Regions from separate parts of the Citrobacter amalonaticus genome, predicted to be linked through region 2. Evidence: predicted binding sites of a transcription regulator. Region 2 holds the regulator's gene; each other region holds the start of a gene.
What was found. The regulator PurR, encoded in region 2, represses purine synthesis genes. The targets are predictions, from matches to a motif close to CANGCAAACGTTTGCNTG.

Region 1: the regulator PurR is predicted to act here: its motif matches at 3,812-3,829, upstream of purH (bifunctional phosphoribosylaminoimidazolecarboxamide formyltransferase/IMP cyclohydrolase).
Region 3: the regulator PurR is predicted to act here: its motif matches at 5,774-5,791, upstream of pyrC (dihydroorotase).

What each region holds. Positions count from the first base shown of each region.
Region 1 covers NZ_CP014015.2:1,521,905-1,529,211, reverse strand. The annotation lists gene zraR (sigma-54-dependent response regulator transcription factor ZraR) at 1-818, shown strand, start outside; gene purD (phosphoribosylamine--glycine ligase) at 815-2,104, opposite strand; gene purH (bifunctional phosphoribosylaminoimidazolecarboxamide formyltransferase/IMP cyclohydrolase) at 2,116-3,705, opposite strand; rRNA gene AL479_RS07315 (16S ribosomal RNA) at 4,331-5,872, shown strand; tRNA gene AL479_RS07310 (tRNA-Glu) at 5,959-6,034, shown strand; rRNA gene AL479_RS07305 (23S ribosomal RNA) at 6,232-7,307, shown strand, end outside.
Region 2 covers NZ_CP014015.2:4,177,370-4,184,676, forward strand. The annotation lists gene punC (purine nucleoside transporter PunC) at 130-1,335, opposite strand; gene punR (DNA-binding transcriptional activator PunR) at 1,447-2,379, shown strand; gene purR (HTH-type transcriptional repressor PurR) at 2,376-3,401, opposite strand; gene AL479_RS20320 (YnhF family membrane protein) at 3,695-3,784, shown strand; gene AL479_RS20330 (MFS transporter) at 3,953-5,119, shown strand; gene sodB (superoxide dismutase [Fe]) at 5,166-5,747, opposite strand; gene AL479_RS20340 (C40 family peptidase) at 5,874-6,707, opposite strand; gene grxD (monothiol glutaredoxin 4) at 7,043-7,307, shown strand, end outside.
Region 3 covers NZ_CP014015.2:3,880,766-3,888,072, forward strand. The annotation lists gene AL479_RS18685 (rhodanese-related sulfurtransferase) at 1-929, shown strand, start outside; gene AL479_RS18690 (YceI family protein) at 965-1,540, opposite strand; gene AL479_RS18695 (cytochrome b) at 1,537-2,109, opposite strand; gene AL479_RS18700 (YceO family protein) at 2,371-2,484, opposite strand; gene solA (N-methyl-L-tryptophan oxidase) at 2,531-3,652, opposite strand; gene bssS (biofilm formation regulator BssS) at 3,768-4,022, opposite strand; gene dinI (DNA damage-inducible protein I) at 4,357-4,602, opposite strand; gene pyrC (dihydroorotase) at 4,679-5,725, opposite strand; gene AL479_RS18725 (lipoprotein) at 5,828-6,388, opposite strand; gene grxB (glutaredoxin 2) at 6,519-7,166, opposite strand; gene mdtH (multidrug efflux MFS transporter MdtH) at 7,230-7,307, opposite strand, start outside.

The sequences.
Region 1 (7,307 bases), 2.2 Mb from region 2:
ATTCCGGCACCGGGAAAGAGCTGGTGGCGCGCGCGCTGCATGCCAGCAGCGCGCGGAGCGACAAGCCGCTGGTGACGCTGAACTGCGCGGCGCTCAACGAGTCACTACTGGAATCTGAGCTGTTCGGCCATGAAAAAGGCGCATTTACCGGTGCCGACAAGCGCCGGGAAGGGCGCTTTGTCGAAGCCGATGGCGGCACGCTGTTTCTTGATGAGATTGGTGATATCTCGCCGATGATGCAGGTGCGGTTGCTGCGGGCGATTCAGGAACGCGAAGTCCAGCGCGTGGGCAGCAACCAGACGATCTCGGTCGATGTCCGGCTGATCGCCGCGACTCATCGCGATCTGGCGGAAGAGGTGAAGGTTGGGCGCTTTCGTCAGGATCTGTACTATCGCCTGAATGTGGTGACCATTGAAACGCCCGCGCTGCGTCAGCGGCGGGAAGATATCCCCCTGTTGGCAGACCACTTTCGCCAGCGGTTTGCCGAACGCAACCGTAAGGCGGTGAAAGGGTTTACCCCGCGGGCGATGGATTTGCTGATTCACTACGACTGGCCGGGGAATATCCGCGAACTGGAAAATGCGATTGAGCGTTCAGTGGTCCTGCTGACCGGAGAGTATATTTCTGAGCGCGAGCTGCCGCTGGCGATCGCGAGTCAGCCGTTGCCGCTCATGACTGAACAGACCATTCAGCCGCTGGTGGAAGTCGAAAAAGAGGTGATTCTGGCGGCGCTGGAAAAAACGGGCGGCAACAAAACGGAAGCCGCCCGTCAGCTAGGGATTACGCGAAAGACGCTGCTCGCGAAACTGTCACGTTAGTTCTGCTCACGCTCGATGGCGCGCCAGCCGATGTCTTTACGGCAGAAACAGTCGTCCCAGTGGATATCGGTCATTAAGGCATAGGCGCGTTTCTGCGCCTCTGCCACCGTATTACCCAGCGCAGTGACGCACAGCACGCGACCCCCGCTGGTGACGACCTGCTCGTCATTGGTCAGTTGGGTGCCGGCGTGGAACACTTTACCGTCTGCTACTTCTTCCAGCGGCAGACCGTGGATCACGTCACCCGTGCGATAATCGCCAGGATAACCGCCCGCTGCCATCACCACACCAAGCGAGGCGCGCTCGTCCCACTCTGATTTTTGCTCATCCAGTTTGCCTTCGCAGGCAGCAAGGCAAAGCTCGACCAGATCGGATTTCATGCGCAGCATGATGGGCTGCGTTTCCGGATCGCCAAAACGGCAGTTAAATTCGATCACCTTCGGGTTGCCCTGCTTGTCGATCATCAGACCGGCATACAGGAAACCGGTATAGGTGTTACCTTCTGCCGCCATGCCTTTGACGGTTGGCCAGATGATGCGTTCCATCGTGCGCTGGTGGACGTCATCCGTCACCACCGGTGCCGGAGAATAGGCGCCCATCCCGCCGGTGTTCAGGCCGGTATCACCATCGCCTACGCGCTTATGATCCTGGCTGGTCGCCATCGGCAAGATGTGCTCGCCGTCGACCATTACAATAAAGCTGGCTTCTTCGCCGTCGAGGAACTCTTCAATTACGATGCGATGACCCGCGTCGCCAAACGCATTGCCAGCCAGCATGTCATGTACGGCGGCTTCGGCTTCTTCCAGCGTCATTGCAACAATCACACCCTTACCGGCAGCCAGACCGTCAGCCTTGATGACGATCGGCGCGCCTTTCTCACGCAGATAAGCGAGGGCCGGTTCGATCTCCGTAAAGTTCTGATATTCGGCTGTCGGGATCTGGTGACGCGCAAGGAAATCCTTGGTGAACGCTTTGGAACCTTCCAGTTGTGCCGCGCCTGCGGTTGGGCCGAAGATTTTCAGGCCCGCCGCACGGAAGGTATCGACTACACCTTTCACCAGCGGCGCTTCCGGGCCGACGATCGTCAGGTCGATCTTTTCACTCAGGGCAAAGTTCAGCAGCGCCGGAATATCGGTTGCGCCGATCGCGACGTTTTGCAGCGTCGGTTCCAGCGCGGTACCAGCGTTACCCGGTGCAACAAATACGGTTGCCACTGTTGGTGACTGAGCGGCTTTCCACGCCAGAGCGTGCTCGCGCCCGCCGTTTCCGATAACTAATACTTTCATGTCTCGCTCCATTAATGGCGGAAGTGGCGCATGTCGGTGAAGATCATCGCAATGCCGTGTTCGTCAGCAGCGGCAATGACTTCATCATCACGGATGGAACCGCCAGGCTGGATCACACAGCTCACACCAACAGCGGCAGCAGCATCAATACCATCGCGGAACGGGAAGAAGGCATCGGAAGCCATGGCGGAACCTTTCACTTCCAGACCTTCATCCGCGGCTTTGATCCCGGCAATTTTGGCGGAGTAAACGCGGCTCATCTGGCCTGCGCCAATACCGATAGTCATGTTCTCTTTGGCGTAAACAATGGCGTTGGATTTTACGAACTTCGCGACTTTCCAGCAGAACAGCGCGTCACGCAGTTCCTGTTCGGTCGGCTGGCGCTTCGTCACCACGCGCAGCTCACCGGCAGTGACCATACCCAGATCGCGGTCCTGAACCAGCAAACCGCCGTTAACACGTTTGAAATCCAGACCCGGCACGCGATCAGCCCACTGACCGCAGGTCAGGACGCGCACGTTCTGCTTAGCGGCGGTGATTTTCAGCGCCTCTTCGGTCGCAGATGGGGCGATGATCACTTCAACAAACTGACGGGAGATGATGGCCTGCGCTGTTTCAGCATCCAGTTCGCGGTTAAAGGCGATGATGCCGCCGAAGGCGGAGGTCGGGTCCGTTTTATACGCGCGATCGTAAGCATCCAGAATCGAGGTGCTGACCGCGACGCCGCAGGGGTTAGCGTGCTTGACGATCACACAGGCCGGCTCGCTGAACGCTTTCACACACTCCAGCGCCGCGTCGGTATCGGCGATGTTGTTATAGGAAAGCGCTTTGCCCTGGACCTGTTGAGCGGTCGCAACGGAGGCTTCTTGTACATTCTCTTCTATATAGAAGGCAGCCTGCTGGTGGCTGTTCTCGCCGTAGCGCATATCCTGCTTCTTAATGAAGTTCAGGTTCAGCGTCCGCGGGAAGCGACCCGCGGCATCTTTGCTTTCACCGTGATAGGCCGGAACCATGCTGCCAAAATAGTTGGCAATCATACTGTCGTAGGCGGCGGTGTGTTCGAAGGCTTTAATCGCGAGATCGAAACGGGTGTCGAGGGTCAGAGAACCGTCGTTGGCATCCATCTCATTAATAATGGCGTTGTAGTCGCTGCTCTTTACTACGATAGCGACATCTTTATGGTTCTTTGCGGCAGAGCGGACCATCGTCGGCCCGCCGATGTCGATGTTCTCTACGGCATCTTCCAGTGAGCAGCCTTCGCGGGCAACGGTCTGGGCGAACGGATAAAGGTTAACAACTACCATGTCGATGGGGGCGATGCCGTGCTGTTCCATAATCCCGTCATCCTGGCCGCGACGACCGAGAATGCCGCCGTGTACTTTAGGATGCAGGGTCTTCACGCGTCCATCCATCATTTCCGGGAAACCGGTGTAATCGGAAACTTCGGTCACCGGCAGACCTTTTTCTGCTAACAGACGGGCAGTGCCCCCTGTCGACAGCAGATCCACACCACGTGCGGAAAGTGCCTGGGCGAATTCGACGATACCGGCTTTGTCAGAAACACTGAGCAGAGCGCGGCGGACTGGACGACGTTGTTGCATGGTAAATCCCCTGGATTTGACGATAACAGAGAGCGTTAGCTGAATTTTTCGTGAAAAACTTAGCTAACGCCCCTTACGGGGCATACTTGTTTTGCGGGGGCATTGTAACGAAAACGTTTGCGCAACGCTCGCGAATTTTTCTTTTTCGATTCTGGTACTGATTTTCTCTCTCTATCGATCGTTAACGGCAGGGAAGATCCGCTCAATGATCCCGACGATTGTGGATAAGTCTGTGTGTAAAAGGGTATAAGGCGGGGTTTTGCTGGGGAATGCAGCAGTCAGTCATTTTTCTGCAACTTTTCTATTGCGGATGCTCGGGAACTCCCTATAATGCGCCTCCATCGACACGGCGGATGTGAATCACTTCACACAAACAGCCGGTTCGGTTGAAGAGAAAAATCCTGAAAATCAGGGTTGACTCTGAAAGAGGAAAGCGTAATATACGCCACCTCGCGACAGAGCGCTAAAGCGCGTCGCAACTGCTCTTTAACAATTTATCAGACAATCTGTGTGGGCACTCAGAGTGACATGGATTCTTAACGTCGCAAGACGAAAAATGAATACCAAGTCTCAAAGAGTGAACACGTAATTCATTACGAAGTTTAATTCTACGAGCATCAAACTTAAATTGAAGAGTTTGATCATGGCTCAGATTGAACGCTGGCGGCAGGCCTAACACATGCAAGTCGAACGGTAACAGGAAGCAGCTTGCTGCTTTGCTGACGAGTGGCGGACGGGTGAGTAATGTCTGGGAAACTGCCCGATGGAGGGGGATAACTACTGGAAACGGTAGCTAATACCGCATAACGTCGCAAGACCAAAGAGGGGGACCTTCGGGCCTCTTGCCATCGGATGTGCCCAGATGGGATTAGCTTGTTGGTGAGGTAACGGCTCACCAAGGCGACGATCCCTAGCTGGTCTGAGAGGATGACCAGCCACACTGGAACTGAGACACGGTCCAGACTCCTACGGGAGGCAGCAGTGGGGAATATTGCACAATGGGCGCAAGCCTGATGCAGCCATGCCGCGTGTATGAAGAAGGCCTTCGGGTTGTAAAGTACTTTCAGCGGGGAGGAAGGTGTTGTGGTTAATAACCGCAACAATTGACGTTACCCGCAGAAGAAGCACCGGCTAACTCCGTGCCAGCAGCCGCGGTAATACGGAGGGTGCAAGCGTTAATCGGAATTACTGGGCGTAAAGCGCACGCAGGCGGTCTGTCAAGTCGGATGTGAAATCCCCGGGCTCAACCTGGGAACTGCATTCGAAACTGGCAGGCTTGAGTCTCGTAGAGGGGGGTAGAATTCCAGGTGTAGCGGTGAAATGCGTAGAGATCTGGAGGAATACCGGTGGCGAAGGCGGCCCCCTGGACGAAGACTGACGCTCAGGTGCGAAAGCGTGGGGAGCAAACAGGATTAGATACCCTGGTAGTCCACGCCGTAAACGATGTCTATTTGGAGGTTGTGCCCTTGAGGCGTGGCTTCCGGAGCTAACGCGTTAAATAGACCGCCTGGGGAGTACGGCCGCAAGGTTAAAACTCAAATGAATTGACGGGGGCCCGCACAAGCGGTGGAGCATGTGGTTTAATTCGATGCAACGCGAAGAACCTTACCTGGTCTTGACATCCACAGAAGTTTTCAGAGATGAGAACGTGCCTTCGGGAACTGTGAGACAGGTGCTGCATGGCTGTCGTCAGCTCGTGTTGTGAAATGTTGGGTTAAGTCCCGCAACGAGCGCAACCCTTATCCTTTGTTGCCAGCGGTCCGGCCGGGAACTCAAAGGAGACTGCCAGTGATAAACTGGAGGAAGGTGGGGATGACGTCAAGTCATCATGGCCCTTACGACCAGGGCTACACACGTGCTACAATGGCATATACAAAGAGAAGCGACCTCGCGAGAGCAAGCGGACCTCATAAAGTATGTCGTAGTCCGGATTGGAGTCTGCAACTCGACTCCATGAAGTCGGAATCGCTAGTAATCGTGGATCAGAATGCCACGGTGAATACGTTCCCGGGCCTTGTACACACCGCCCGTCACACCATGGGAGTGGGTTGCAAAAGAAGTAGGTAGCTTAACCTTCGGGAGGGCGCTTACCACTTTGTGATTCATGACTGGGGTGAAGTCGTAACAAGGTAACCGTAGGGGAACCTGCGGTTGGATCACCTCCTTACCTTAAAGAACCTGCCTTTGCAGTGCCCACACAGATTGTCTGATGAAAAGTGAATAGCAAGGCGTCTTGCCGAAGCAGACTTCAGTGTCCCCTTCGTCTAGAGGCCCAGGACACCGCCCTTTCACGGCGGTAACAGGGGTTCGAATCCCCTAGGGGACGCCACTTGCTGGTTTGTGTGAGTGAAAGTCGCCGGCCCCTGTATCTCAAAACTGACTCAGCGAGTCATGTTTGAGATATTTGCTCTTTAAAAATCTGGATCAAGCTGAAAATTGAAACGACACATCTTTATTGGTGTGTTCGAGTCTCTCAAATTTTCGCAATCACGATGATGAATCGAAAGAAACATCTTCGGGTTGTGAGGTTAAGCGACTAAGCGTACACGGTGGATGCCCTGGCAGTCAGAGGCGATGAAGGACGTGCTAATCTGCGAAAAGCGCCGGTAAGGTGATATGAACCGTTATAACCGGCGATGTCCGAATGGGGAAACCCAGTGCAATTCGTTGCACTATCGTTAACTGAATACATAGGTTAACGAGGCGAACCGGGGGAACTGAAACATCTAAGTACCCCGAGGAAAAGAAATCAACCGAGATTCCCCCAGTAGCGGCGAGCGAACGGGGAGCAGCCCAGAGCCTGAATCAGCATGTGTGGTAGTGGAACGGTCTGGAAAGGCCGGCGATACAGGGTGACAGCCCCGTACACAAAACCGCATGTGTTGTGAGCTCGATGAGTAGGGCGGGACACGTGGTATCCTGTCTGAATATGGGGGGACCATCCTCCAAGGCTAAATACTCCTGACTGACCGATAGTGAACCAGTACCGTGAGGGAAAGGCGAAAAGAACCCCGGCGAGGGGAGTGAAAAAGAACCTGAAACCGTGTACGTACAAGCAGTGGGAGCCTCTTTATGGGGTGACTGCGTACCTTTTGTATAATGGGTCAGCGACTTATATTCTGTAGCAAGGTTAACCGAATAGGGGAGCCGAAGGGAAACCGAGTCTTAACTGGGCGTTAAGTTGCAGGGTATAGACCCGAAACCCGGTGATCTAGCCATGGGCAGGTTGAAGGTTGGGTAACACTAACTGGAGGACCGAACCGACTAATGTTGAAAAATTAGCGGATGACTTGTGGCTGGGGGTGAAAGGCCAATCAAACCGGGAGATAGCTGGTTCTCCCCGAAAGCTATTTAGGTAGCGCCTCGTGAATTCATCTCCGGGGGTAGAGCACTGTTTCGGCTAGGGGGTCATCCCGACTTACCAACCCGATGCAAACTGCGAATACCGGAGAATGTTATCACGGGAGACACACGGCGGGTGCTAACGTCCGTCGTGAAGAGGGAAACAACCCAGACCGCCAGCTAAGGTCCCAAAGTCATGGTTAAGTGGGAAACGATGTGGGAAGGCTCAGACAGCCAGGATGTTGGCTTAGAAGCAGCCA
Region 2 (7,307 bases):
ACGCTCCGGTTCCCGTTAACACATAATAATTATCGTAATTTTAACAACCGAAATTTAGTATAGGCCTCAAAAAACGATGATACAACCAAAAATTGTTAGCCGACTAATTAACGGTGATTATGAGTGATATCAATGGGATTCGCTGTGGGCAATCCCGCGATTATCCTGCTGCTCACTGACGTTCGAAGGCTGCAGTTGCATCTTATAGCCCAGTCCAGCCAGAACAACCGTAGACAGCATTACGCTGGTCGTGGTCAACAGCGGTGTGCTGATAAGCCAGGAAACCACCAGGCTTGCCAGGAAGCACAGACCCAATTGCAGGGTATTTTGCAGGGCCGCGGCACGACCCGTCGCCTGCGGGAATGGACGCAGCGCCTGGGCTACCACAATCGGGTAGATCGCCCCGTTGGCAATCGCCATTACGCAGAAGGGGATCAGGATCTCTGCAAGCGTGATGTGATGGATGAAACTTGCCGCCCAGGTTGCCACCACGCTCAGCGCATAGATAACCAGCAGCCAGGGCAGGAGCTGTTGTCCCTGCCATTTTTGCAGCGCGGCGCGACAGCCGTAGCCGCCAATCAGAAACGCGATGGTTTGCGGTACGTAGCTCAGTCCAATTACCGCCGGGCTGTAGCCCATTTCACTCAGAATAAACGGTGAACCGGTCAGCCACGCAAAGAAGCTGGCAGAACAGGCGGCGTAAATCAGGACGTTGCCGCGGTACGCTTTCGCGCGCAGCAGCGTGGTGAACGTCAGTTTGTCGTTGCTGTCATCGCGAGCCCGGGTGGTGGGCTTTAAAAACAGCGCGGGCAGCATCAGCAACAGTGTGATGAAAAACAGCGTGGCAAAGATCGCCTGCCAGGAAAGATGGGTCAGGATCCAACTGCCTAATAACGGTGCCAGTGCAGGGGACAGCCCAACCAGCGGCATGATGGTCGCGAAAATGCGGTTAATTTTATGCGAAGGATAGTAATCGGTGACCAGCGCCTGCCAGATGACGGTCGCTGCGCAGACCCCCACGGCCTGAATAAAACGCAGAACTAACAGGCCCGTTGCGCTCTCAACCCACAGCATACCCAGGCTGCCAAGAGCGAAGATAGACAGGCCCAGCAGCAGGATCGGTTTTCGACCGTAACGGTCCGAGAGCGGTCCCCACAGCAGTTGTGCGATGGCAAAGCCTGCTAAAAACAGACTCAGGCTGGCGCTGACGGCAGAGGCCGGTGTTTGCAGGTCAGATTGAATGGCGGCAAATGCGGGCAAATACATGTCGGTTGCCAGAAAACCCAACACGCTGAGCCCTGCCAGCCAGACTAAAAACCCTTTTCCTGGTTGCATAGTTGTTCTCTAATTTTGATTAATCACACTGGCGCAGAGTGTAGGGAGTGAATTTCGGCTTGTGAAACGGTAATATTTGTTTATTGCATTCAAAAATTTTGTAGGCAGATTATGTGGTCAGAATATGCGCTGGAAGTCGTCGATGCCGTGGCGCGCAACGGGAGTTTTAGTTCTGCGGCCCAGGAGTTGCACCGGGTGCCTTCGGCGGTCAGCTACACGGTTCGCCAACTGGAAGAGTGGCTGGCCGTCCCGCTTTTTGAACGTCGCCATCGTGATGTAGTGTTAACCCCGGCGGGCGCCTGGTTTTTGAAAGAAGGCCGCTCTGTCATCAAAAAAATGCAGATCACGCGCCAGCAGTGTCAGCAGATCGCCAACGGCTGGCGTGGGCAACTTCCCATCGCGGTGGACAATATCGTGCGACCGGAACGCACGCGGCAATTGATCGTCGATTTCTACCGCCACTTTGATGACGTGGAGCTACTGGTCTTTCAAGAGGTGTTTAATGGCGTCTGGGACGCGCTGTCAGATGGCCGGGTCGAACTCGCCATCGGGGCAACCCAGGCGATCCCGGTGGGAGGACGATACACGTTCCGCGATATGGGTAAGCTGAGCTGGTGTTGCGTCGTTGCCAGTACGCATCCGCTGGCCGCTATGAGCGGGCCGTTAAGCGATGACACGTTGCGCAACTGGCCGTCGCTGGTGCTGGAAGATACGTCCCGCACTCTGCCGAAGCGCGTGACCTGGCTGCTGGACAACCAGAAGCGGGTGGTGGTGCCGGACTGGGATTCCTCCGCGACCTGTATTAGCGCCGGACTCTGTGTCGGCATGGTACCGACGCATTTCGCCAAGCCGTATCTTAACAAGGGGCAGTGGGTCGTGTTAAATCTGGAGAACCCGTTCCCGGATGCGGCCTGTTGCCTGACCTGGCAGCAGAATGATATGTCACCTGCGCTGATCTGGCTGCTGGATTATCTGGGAGACAGTGAAACGCTGAACAAAGAGTGGTTGCGGGAGCCAGATGAGACTCCCGCAGAAGAGGCTTAACGACGGTAGTCGCGGAACGGGCCATCCGCAACGGAGCGGCGCTCCACCAGGCGCGGGTGGACTTCAATAGACTGCGACTCTTCGCGTTTATTGACGATGCGGTCCAGCAACATATTAAAGGCCGTCTCACCCAGCGAATCTTTTGGCTGGTGGATAGTGGTCAACGCCGGCGTAAAGAAACGGGCGTTGCGCACGTTGTCGTAGCCTATCAGCGACACGTCCTGCGGGACGCGCAGACCCATCTCATCGGCGGCGCACAGGGCGCCCATCGCCATGATATCGCCGCCACAGAAGACCGCCGTCGGGCGATGCGCCTGCGACAGAATTTGCTGCATAGCGCGGTAGCCGGATTCCGGCTCGAAGTCGCCTTGTACAATCCAGTTTTCAGGCACTTTAATCAGCGCTTCATCCATCGCCTTCATAAAACCGGCCAGACGGCCTGCGCCAGTGTTACGCTCCATCAGTCCTGGGATCACGCCAATTTCGCGATGTCCGCGCTCAACGAGGTAACGGCCTGCCATATAACCGCCTTCAAAGGCGTTATCAATCACCGTATCGGTGAAGTCGGCTTTGGCTTCGCCCCAGTCCATCACCACCATCGGGATATGACGATATTCTTCCAGCATTGAGAGCAGGGGATCGGGGTATTCGGAACACATTACCAGCAGGCCATCAACGCGTTTTTGCGCCATCATGGACAGATAGGCACGCTGTTTTTCCAGGTTGTTCCAGACGTTACCGAGGATCAGGGTATAGCCCTTCTGGAAGCAGTTCTTCTCAACCGCTTCAATAATTTCGGCAAAATAGGGGGCTTCGCTGCTCGTCGCCAGCAAACCGATAGACTTGGTATGGTTGACTTTCAGGCTGCGGGCAACCGCGCTGGGGGAATAGTGCAATTCTTTGATTGCCGCCCACACTGCATTGCGTGTTTCTTCAGCGACGAAACGCGTTTTGTTAATTACGTGTGACACGGTTGTAGTGGAAACGTTTGCGCGCTTCGCTACATCTTTAATTGTTGCCATTAAATCTCACTCCAGACCCAACCTGAACATTAAATTACGCTAAGTAAACGTTTGCCTTTACTCATCCTGTGCCCAACATCAGGGCTGCGGCACGCCGGGAAACGACACGGAACGTCAGGAAGGGGTCAATGGCCGGTACGCTAATCAAGTAAGCGTCGAATTTTGTCTGATCTTTACGAAAAGGGGAAGTATTAAAAGCACATATCACTCTAAATCGTGGGAGATTTTTACACTCAAGTGTGTAAAAATGCGCTATATCACTTTTTGTGTGGGAATAAAAAGGAGAAAAGTTGATGAGCACCGATCTGAAATTTTCATTAGTGACCACGTTTATTGTTCTGGCTTTAATCGTTGCGGGCGGCCTGACGGCGGCACTGCACTGATCCCCCTCGGGGGAGTTCCTGCTCCCTCGAACCTCCTGTCATATTGTTATTGAATCTGCAAAAGTCTTTTGTATTTTTGTTAACTTCTCTTTTTTTGTGATTGATGTCATGCTTTTGACTCTTAGTTAAGCATCGCGCCCTGTCGCGAAGAGCCGGAGTCATCACTGCATGAAAATTAATTATCCGTTACTGGCGCTGGCCATCGGCGCGTTCGGCATCGGTACCACCGAATTCTCGCCAATGGGTCTGCTGCCCGTCATCGCGCGTGGCGTTGATGTGTCCATCCCTGCGGCAGGTATGCTGATTAGCGCTTATGCGGTAGGCGTGATGGTCGGCGCGCCGCTGATGACGCTGTTGCTGTCACATCGCGGACGCCGTAATGCGCTCATTTTTCTGATGGCTATTTTTACGCTCGGTAACGTGCTCTCGGCGATTTCGCCGGATTACACCACGCTGATGTTGTCACGTATTTTAACCAGCCTTAACCACGGCGCATTCTTTGGCCTGGGTTCGGTGGTGGCGGCAAGCGTGGTGCCGAAGCACAAACAGGCGAGCGCCGTTGCCACTATGTTTATGGGGCTGACCATCGCCAATATCGGCGGTGTGCCGGCGGCGACCTGGCTGGGTGAAACCATCGGCTGGCGGATGTCGTTCATGGCGACGGCGGGGCTGGGCGTTATCTCGATGCTGAGTCTCTTCTTCTCATTGCCAAAAGGCGGTGCCGGGGCGCGTCCGGAAGTGAAAAAAGAGCTGGCGGTGCTGATGCGTCCTCAGGTGCTCTCGGCGCTGCTGACCACCGTACTGGGGGCGGGCGCCATGTTCACGCTCTATACCTATATTTCACCTGTTCTGCAAAGCATCACCCATGCGACGCCGGCTTTTGTGACCGGGATGCTGGTTCTGATCGGTGTGGGTTTCTCCATTGGCAACTACCTTGGCGGAAAACTGGCCGATCGCTCGGTTAACGGCACGCTGAAGGGATTTTTGCTGCTGCTGATGGTGATTATGCTGGCGATCCCATTCCTGGCTCAGAATGAACTGGGCGCGGCGGTCAGCATGGTGGTCTGGGGGGCAGCGACCTTTGCGGTCGTCCCACCGTTACAAATGCGCGTCATGCGTGTGGCTCATGAAGCGCCGGGTCTCTCATCTTCCGTGAACATTGGTGCATTTAACCTTGGAAATGCGCTGGGTGCTGCGGCGGGCGGAGCCGTTATTTCAGGCGGGTTGGGCTACAGTTTTGTTCCGGTGATGGGGGCGATTGTGGCGGGTATGGCGCTGCTGCTGGTGTTTGTCTCGGCGAGAAAACAACCCGACCAGGTGTGTGTCGCCAGTTAACGGCAGGACAAAAACGCAGAAGGGAGTCCCTTCTGCGTTATCACTTTTACGCAGCGAAGTTCTTCGCCACAAACTCCCAGTTTACCAGCGCCCAGAAGTGTTCCAGGTAGCCAGGACGCGCATTGCGATAGTCAATGTAGTACGCATGCTCCCATACGTCGACGGTCATCAGCGGCGTGGCGTCGGTGGTCAACGGCGTGCCGGCGTTGGAGGTTGAAACGATAGCCAGTTTGCCATCTTTTCCTTTTACCAGCCAGGTCCAGCCAGAGCCGAAGTTTTTGATCGCCGCGTCGGTAAACTGTGCTTTGAACTCAGCAAAGCTGCCAAAAGAGGCGGCAATCGCGTCAGCCAGTTTGCCGGTTGGCTCGCCACCTGCATTCGGGGCCAGGCAGTTCCAGTAGAACGTGTGGTTCCAGACCTGAGCCGCGTTATTGAACACGCCGCCTTCCGAGCTGCGTACGATCTCTTCCAGCGATTTTCCTTCAAAGGCGGTGCCTTTAATCAGGTTGTTCAGGTTGGTGACATAGGTCTGATGGTGTTTGCCATAGTGATATTCCAGCGTCTCGGCGGAAATGTGCGGCGCAAGCGCATCTTTGGCATACGGTAGTGCAGGTAATTCGAACGACATTGCTTCTCTCCTTATTATTAATAGTATTTCGCGCAATAACCTTATTGTGCGTAAGGATAGGGTAGCAAATTGAAAGGTGAGACAAAAGATGAACTTACCCTGTTGCGTTAACAACAGGGTAAAGTTTTAACGAATGGTTTTGGGCGTCATGACCCGGCGAGCGCCGACGTAGTGGCGTTGCCAGTAATCTTCGCTGAGCGACGTGATCTGGATTTCCTGACCGCTGCGTGGTGACTGGATAAATTTGCCGTTGCCGACATAAACGCCGACGTGATCGGCGGTCCCGCGCCCCTGAGTGCGGAAGAACACCAGATCGCCATTTTTTAATTCCTCACGGTCAATCGGTGCGGCATCACGCAGGTGATACATTTCATTTGCCGTGCGCGGAATACGGAATTTCACCAGATCTTTATAAGCGTAATAGACCAGACCGCTGCAATCGAAACCGGTGCGCGGCGACGTGCCTCCCCAGCGGTACGGCTTGCCAATCTGGCTCATTAGTTTATTCATCGCCGTACTGGTCGCTTTTTGCACTTTCACTTTATGCGCATCGGCAATCTTTCCTGACGCCGTGTTCTTCACTTTCACACACGTCGGCTTGTGTCCTTTGCGCGGGGTGCACTTTTCGCTCCAGCTGACAGCGGCCGTTTTCTTCGCGGTGACGGTTTTGCTTTTATGACTGGCTGTTTTGCTGGTTTTGGCAGGGGCGGTGATTTTTTTCTTAGAAGAAGAGGCGGTTCTGGTGCTGGTTTTGCTGGTCGTTTTCTTAACGGTTTTTTGACTGCTTTTATTCGTTTTTTTTGCTGTTGCCGTACTTTTCTTTTTGTTGCTGGTTTTCTTACTATCCGTAAGACCAGCCGTATCCCTGGCTTGCTTGGACGCATGTGCCATTGGCATAAAGGGAATCGTTGTAAATAGTAAAGCACAGAGCGTGAGGGAAAGTCGGTTTATCCGCGCCACTGAGCATTCCTCTGTTAAGGCAGGTCGCAATCATACCTGCGTGTGATTTACAAAACCTGATGATTCTAATCTATAGAAACAGATAAAGTTAATAGCTTTTATTGTTAAAAATACGGTTTCGCTATTGAGTGCAAAAAAAAACAGCAGCCAAAGCTAAATCTGCTTATTTAGCGCACACTTTCGGCACTGGCACTGAGGAAACCATTATTGGGAATGCAACTTATGCGTTCAGACGATAAAATAGTAAAGCGTAATGAAAATGTTATTTTCCGATGTCGCTCTGAACCGCTACAATGTCAGACGACTGCCGTAAAAGAAGTTAAGGAAGCAAGACAATGAGCACCACTATCGAAAAAATCCAGCGCCAGATCGCTGAAAACCCGATTCTCCTGTACATGAAAGGTTCTCCAAAACTGCCAAGTTGCGGCTTCTCCGCCCAGGCGGTGCAGGCACTTTCCGCCTGTGGCGAGCGTTTTGCCTATGTGGATATTCTGCAAAACCCGGATATTCGCGCAGAACTGCCGAAATACGCAAACTGGCCGACCTTCCCACAGCTGTGGGTTGACGGTGAACTGGTTGGCGGCTGCGACATTTTGATCG
Region 3 (7,307 bases), 300 kb from region 2:
GCGATGCGTTGTATCAAAAGTTAACAGCGCTGAATGTTTTTGGTCGGATCTATCTGGCGCATGAAGGGATTAATGCCCAAATCAGCGTACCGCAAAGTCAGGTGGAGGCGTTCCGCCAGCAGCTGTACGCCTTTGATCCGGCACTTAACGGCGTGCGTCTGAACATTGCGCTGGAAGATGATGGGAAATCTTTCTGGGTGCTGCGGATGAAAGTGCGTGAGCGGATTGTGGCGGATGGCATTGAGGATCCGAGCTTTGATGCCAGCGATGTCGGCGACTATCTCAAGGCTGCTGAAGTGAACGCGATGCTCGACGACCCGGATGCGCTGTTCATCGATATGCGTAACCACTACGAATACGAAGTGGGCCATTTTGAGAACGCGCTGGAAATTCCGGCCGACACGTTCCGCGAGCAGTTACCCAAAGCGGTCGAAATGATGCAGGAACACAAAGATAAAAAGATTGTGATGTACTGCACCGGCGGTATTCGCTGTGAAAAAGCCAGCGCCTGGATGAAGCACAATGGCTTCAGTAAAGTGTGGCACATTGAAGGCGGTATCATTGAATATGCGCGCAAGGCCCGCGAGCAGGGGTTACCGGTGCGTTTCATCGGCAAAAACTTTGTGTTTGACGAGCGCATGGGCGAGCGCATTTCAGATGAGGTGATTGCACATTGTCATCAGTGCGGCGCGCCGTGCGACAGCCACACCAACTGTAAAAATGACGGCTGCCATCTGCTGTTTATTCAGTGCCCGGCGTGTGCGCAACAGTACAACGGTTGCTGCAGCGAGATTTGTTGCGAAGAGAGTGCGTTACCGGAAGAAGAGCAACGTCGCCTGCGCGCAGGGCGCGAGAACGGTAATAAAATCTTCAACAAGTCGCGTGGGCGACTGAATACGAAACTGGGTATTCCGGATCCCGCCGAGTAACGAACAGGAGAGGGGGGAGCCCCCTCTCGAAATGCTTACTTCTGCTGTACGCCTTCAACCGAGATAATTAAATCCACTTCCTGCGAGGCAGGACCCAGATCGGTGGTGATGTTGAAATCCTTCAGCTTGATTTTACCTTCGGCTTCGAAGCCTGCGCGTTTACCTCCCCACGGATCGTCACCCTGACCGATCATCTTCGCTTCCAGCGTCACCGGCTTTGTTACGCCGTTTAACGTCAGATTCCCGGTGATGTCCAGTTCGTCACCGTCTTTCTTCACGCTGGTGGAGGTAAAGGTCGCCTGCGGGAATTTCGCTACATTCAGGAAATCAGCGCTGCGCAGGTGCTTGTCACGCTCGGCGTGGTTGGTATCCACGCTGTTGGTGTTGATAGTCACGTTCACTTTGTCTGCCGCGGGATCTTTTTCATCAAAGGTAAAGGTCCCGTTGAAGTCTTTGAACGTGCCGTACAACCAGCTATATCCCAGGTGTTGAATGCGGAAATTAACAAAGGCATGTTGTCCTTCTTTGTCAATTTTATAATCCGCCGCTACGGCGGAACCGGTGGTGAACAGCAGAGAGGCGAGAGTTAAACCCAGCAGGCTTTTTTTCATTTTTGAGCTCCATAGTCAGATGACGACTTACCCAACATGCGATTCAGGGTGTCGTCTTTATCGATAAAGTGGTGTTTGAAGGCCATCAGGCCATGCAGAACGGAAAGAATAACGACGGTCCAGGCCAGCCACAGGTGTACGCTTCCGGCGAGATCGGCCTGAACGCCAGCATCCGCGAAGGTCGCCGGGACATCAAACCAGCCGAAAACGCTGATCGGTTTACCGTCCGCTGTTGAGATCAGGTAACCGCTGATGACAATGCTAAACAACAGCAGGTATAGCGCGAGGTGGCCCAACGCTGCGCCAGCGCGGGTCAGGGCCGAATAGCTCTTCAGTGCTTTCGGCGGTGGAGAGAGCAGACGCCAGATGACCCGCACGACCAGGCCCATCATCAGCAGGATCCCGATGCTCTTGTGCAATTCCGGCCCCTGGTGATACCAGCCGTCATAATAGCTCAACGTCACCATCCAGAGACCGAGAGCAAACATACCGTAGACCACCAACGCAGTTAGCCAGTGAAGCATGGCGGAAATAAAACCATATCGTTGAGGGGTATTTGAAAATTGCATAAAAATTCCATTTCATATTTCAGGATTGAATGAAAATGGCCCGACAGAGACATAAATGCAACTAAAAAATAACATCGGGAGAGATATTTAACGTTGATTCAATAATTTTGCATTTAGTATGGATTTTGATTCAATGGATTCGTCAGAAATGACCGATTCGTGACTGTTTGTTGGGGTGGGGGATTGGTTTTGTTATTCAAAAAATCAAAACAAAAATTAGATAACCTTCAGTTTTTGTCAGTATTTGTCAATGCTGAGGGCTCAGTAAAACAGGATGTAAATAACATCAAGAATAGCCAGTAGCGACCACAAAATAACGTAGAGCATAAAATGCTCGCGAATATTGTTGACCAGATAAAGAAACAGACGACGCATATTTTAATCACCATTAAAAAGGCCTCATTACGAGGCCATTTGATGATTATGCCGTAAATCGGGAAAGCCTGAATGGCGTCAGGTCAAAGGCGGATGGCTTTTCCTGGGCAAAGTCAGCGGCAATTTCACCCAACACCGAGGCAAATTTAAAGCCGTGACCACTCAGCCCGGTCACGATCAGCGTGTTGTCATGGCCGGGCAGCGTGTCGATGATAAAGTCTTCATCCGGTGAGTTGTCGTAGGTGCAGGCCGCACCGTGCAGACAGCAGCCGATCCCCGGAAGGACATTACGCAGGAACGGGAATGCTTCAGACCCATCGCTGGCGATACTGGCAAACGGTTTGCGATCGGCTTCGGCGTGGATAAGTTGCCCGCCGTTGTGCTTACCGATTTTCAGTTCGTCGTTCTCCGCCGGGAAGCCGTAATATTGATCGCCATTGGGCAGTTCACCGGTGAAGGCAGGAAACTTATTCTTGATGCTATAGCGGCCATCGGCCTGATACCAGGCAAATACTTTTCGTACCGGCTGGATGGGGAGGTCGGGGATCAAAGCCTGAACCCAGGTACCGGCGCTCACCAGCGCTTTCTTCGCGCTGTACTCGCCGTCAGCGGTTTCCACCGTTACTCCGCCGTCATCATCATGGTGAATGGCTGTGACCGGGCAGTTGAAGAGCTGAGCGCATCCTGCTTGTTCTGCCAGACGGATCCAGGTTTTGATCGCCAGTTCACTGCGTAAAAAACCGGAATCCGCTTCGAACAGGCCGGTGTAGTCTGCAGGTACGCGGATTTCAGGCCAGCGCGCCATGATGGCGGCGGCATCCAGTTGCTCAACGTTCAGTTGCCACTGTTTTGCGCTGCGCGCGACGTTTGCCAGGAAGGGCGAATCGGCGGGGCCAAGATTGATGACGCCGGAGCGGACGAAAATCGGCTCTTCATTTTGAGTGGAGAGTTCGTCCCATAGCGCCTGCGCGCGCAGCACCAGCGGAACGTATTTTTCACCTTCGCCATATGCGTGGCGGATCAACCGGGTGTCGCCGTGATGACTACCCTGTTGGTGTGGCGGCATATGCGCGTCGGTCATCAGAACGTTTAACCCGGCGCGAGTGGCATAATAACCTGCGGCTGCCCCAACGGACCCGCTGCCTATAATGATTAAGTCGTATTTCATCGGTTTCTCTCTGCTGTCGCGTTTGATGCAGAGTAAATAAGTGAAATGCGTAATACAACCCAGAAATAGCAAAGGCACCCCGAAGGTGCCTTTTTAAGTGAGAATGTCCGTCTCGTTAATGCCGACGGTATTCGTTTACCTGGTAATCGCCGGATTCGATTTTGGCAATGCCGGCTTCTAATATCGAAATAAATTGTCTGGCAACATCGGTGGTTAACCAGAGCGTTTGACCGACTTCTGTACCATCGGGTTCGGGACGATTTGGAGTCTGGTAGTGCAAACGCAGCATCAGCGCGTCATAGCTATCTACGGTGCTGATGTCCCATCCCACAAGCGGATGAGTCTGAATGACTTCATTATTCTTTTCCATCATGCCCCCTAATTCGTGTTACAAGACAACGGTTTTCGAGGTTCAATGCGTTTTTATCTGAAGCAACTTCAGTATATCAATAAATAAGGGTATTCACTGAGATTTTAAAGAGGGGGGAGCATAAATTTCTGCAAATTAAGAATTTGTGAGTAATTAATCACCATCTTGTTCACTCTTTTTAAGTATGTTGTGCAATAATCTTGAGTGACTGGTGAAAATATAATCAATTCTGAAGGCAACAGGGAATTATTAAATGATGCCGCAAAACAGTTGTCTTAACGATGAGAGAAAAAAGCCGGGGCGACCCGGCAAAAGAGACTACGGCATAGCATTTTTATTCTTTAATGAACCAGTCGTCAGCGCTTTCCCAGGTTTCCTGGAGAATTTCGCTGATCCGTTCTTTATCTTCTTTCGTCGCGCCAATCACGGACAAATTATTTGCAGCGGCATAACGAACGGTCACGTTACCGTCATTATCGGGAAAGTGGTGAGTAATACGACGGGAGAGTTCACCTGCCAGGGCGTCAATAGCTCCGGCAGGTAAAGGTGAAGTTTTAGCAATGGTGACTTCAATACGCATAATGGCCCCCTGTTGAATATACTGGTTATTTATACAGTCATCCTGGCCAGGTTACAACAGGCGGCATCGTTTTTTTTTACTTTTTAATCGTCCAGCGTACCGTTTCGCCCCCGAGGAACGGCACCAGCGTATCGTCGGTCAACGCGATGCTCTCTGGTACTTGCTGCTCTTCACGTACCAGTTCAATGAAGGTGTCATTGACCTCCAGGCCGTAGAATCGCGGACCGTTCAGTGAACAAAACGCTTCAAAGTGCGCCAGGGCATTCATCTCTTCAAATACGCTTGCATAACTGGCCAGTGCCGTTGGCGCGTTGAAGCATCCCGCGCAGCCACAGCTCGATTCCTTACGATGACGAGCGTGCGGGGCCGAATCGGTGCCAAGGAAGGCGCGCTCAAAGCCGCTGGCAACCAGTTCACGCAAGGCTTGCTGGTGAACATTGCGTTTCAGAATTGGCAGGCAGTAGAGGTGTGGGCGAATGCCGCCAACCAGCATGTGATTACGGTTAAACATCAAGTGCTGCGGTGTAATCGTCGCGGCCAGTAATTCGTTGCCGTCACGGACATACTCCGCCGCATCTTTGGTGGTGATGTGCTCAAAGACCACTTTCAGCGCAGGCAGGCGCTGGCGCAGAGGCTCCATCACTGTCTCAATAAAACGCGCTTCCCGGTCAAAAATATCGATATCGGCGTGGGTGACTTCGCCATGCACCAGCAGCGGCATCCCGAGTTTTTCCATGCGCTCAAGTACTGGCATGATCGCATCAATGGAGGTGACGCCGTGGCTGGAGTTGGTCGTGGCATTCGCCGGGTAGAGTTTGGCTGCGGTGAACACGCCTTCGCGAAAGCCGCGTTCCAGTTCAGCGGGATCCAGCGTGTCCGTTAAATAGCAGGTCATCAGCGGCGTGAAGGTCTGTCCGGCAGGGACCGCATCAAGGATGCGCTGGCGGTAGGCAATTGCCGCATCTACCGTGGTGATCGGCGGCGCCAGGTTGGGCATCACAATCGCACGTGCATAAACATCGCTGGTGTACGGCACAACCGTTTTCAGCATTTCGCCGTCGCGAAGGTGAAGGTGCCAGTCATCTGGGCGGCGGATCTTTAAAACCTGGGAAGGTGCTGTCATCAATATGCTCCGGCTGGGGGATGTCATTTTTGCCGGAAACAAAGGATAAGGGGAAACGTTTTCGTTTGCACGTAAAAAAAGGCGCCGCAGCGCCTTTGTCGTTTAATCAGTGAACGGGATGATGATTTCGCCCGGTTTCACCTCAATGCCTTTGGCGTATTTTTTCGCCAGCGCTTCGCCTTTGCTGCTGTCTTCGCGCAGGACATACGCTGGCTGCTGGTTAAAGTAATTGCGCAGTGACTGATTCAGATAAGGCATCAGGGTTTGCAGCACCGACTGCATTTTTTCCGGCGTCACGGTGGCGTCCACGACTTCCATTTCCTGCAGGAAGATGGCCCCTTTTTCTTTATTGAAGACGGGCAGGGCTTTCAGTTTTAGCTTAATGGTTGCTTTCTGACTGCCAAACAGCGAATTCATATCCAGTTTTGCATCGCCGGTCAGCGTCACTTTGTTCGGCTCTTCGCGCCCAATCTGACTGGAGAGATTGTTGAGTACGATATGCGCATCGGCAACGCCCGGAAGTCCGATATCTTTGGCAAAGTTGTTGCGCTTTTCGAGCGCCTGATTTATTTCATGTTCGCTTACGGTGTACTGTGTGAGCTGATTACAGCCGGTCAACAGGCCGCCAACAATCAACGCGGCAGCAAAAAAAATCTTCTTCATGGGGTTCCTCTACACGATGCGGTCGTCATAATCCTGACATAACGCAGCATGTGTCACCAGCACGAACTTCGCCAGTAGAAAAAACTGAAAAAAGCGGCAGCCGGTATGGTTCAGCCACCGCCGGTAAACGTTAAATCGCCATTGATGATAACAGATTGATCTGCGTCTGTTTCGCCATATTGTCGCGATAGTCAGCAACGCGTGTCGGCCAGTGGATACCGGCCACCAGCGTCAGATTACGCAGCAGGGGGAATAACTGGATGTCGTCTTCGGAAAGCTCACCGTTCACGCCATTGGGTTGCACAATGAGCTTATCCAGTGCGCGCAAATCATCACTGATTTTTTTGGTCAGGCCAGCGGAATGGGCAAGATGGTCGGCAAAACTACCAATCATCGCCTCTTTCTTCTCAGTAAAATACTTGCGTGCCGAAGGGGTGGAAAACTCATCAAATGCAGATTTTGCAAAACGCGGCAGCAACAGGTGATTGGCGTAGCTGTTCACTTTGCGCAGCCACTCGTCAATGGCAGGGTTCTTCTTGCCGGTGAGCAGCGGTTTGCCATCCAGCTTATCGACGTAATGGACGATGTCCATGCTTTCCGGTAGATAGCGGCTGTCGTCTTTTTGCAGAATGGGCACCATTTTCTGGCCAATCATTCGGGTTGGGGTTTCGTCATCGTCGTTGGCCAGGACATTCAGTTCGACGGGGATGTTTTTGAGGCCAAAAATCATGCGGGCTTTGATGCAGAAAGGGCAGTGATCGTAAATATAAAGCTTCACGTTTCTCCTCCATTTGACTGTCAGTTCCCTTTCAGTATGGAGGAGAGATGCGCAGGTATCAAATCAGGCGCCGGGTTCCAGCATGCCGCGCGGTGTGCGTTTATGACTGAACTGCCAGCCCAGCGCCAGGAAGGTGATGAA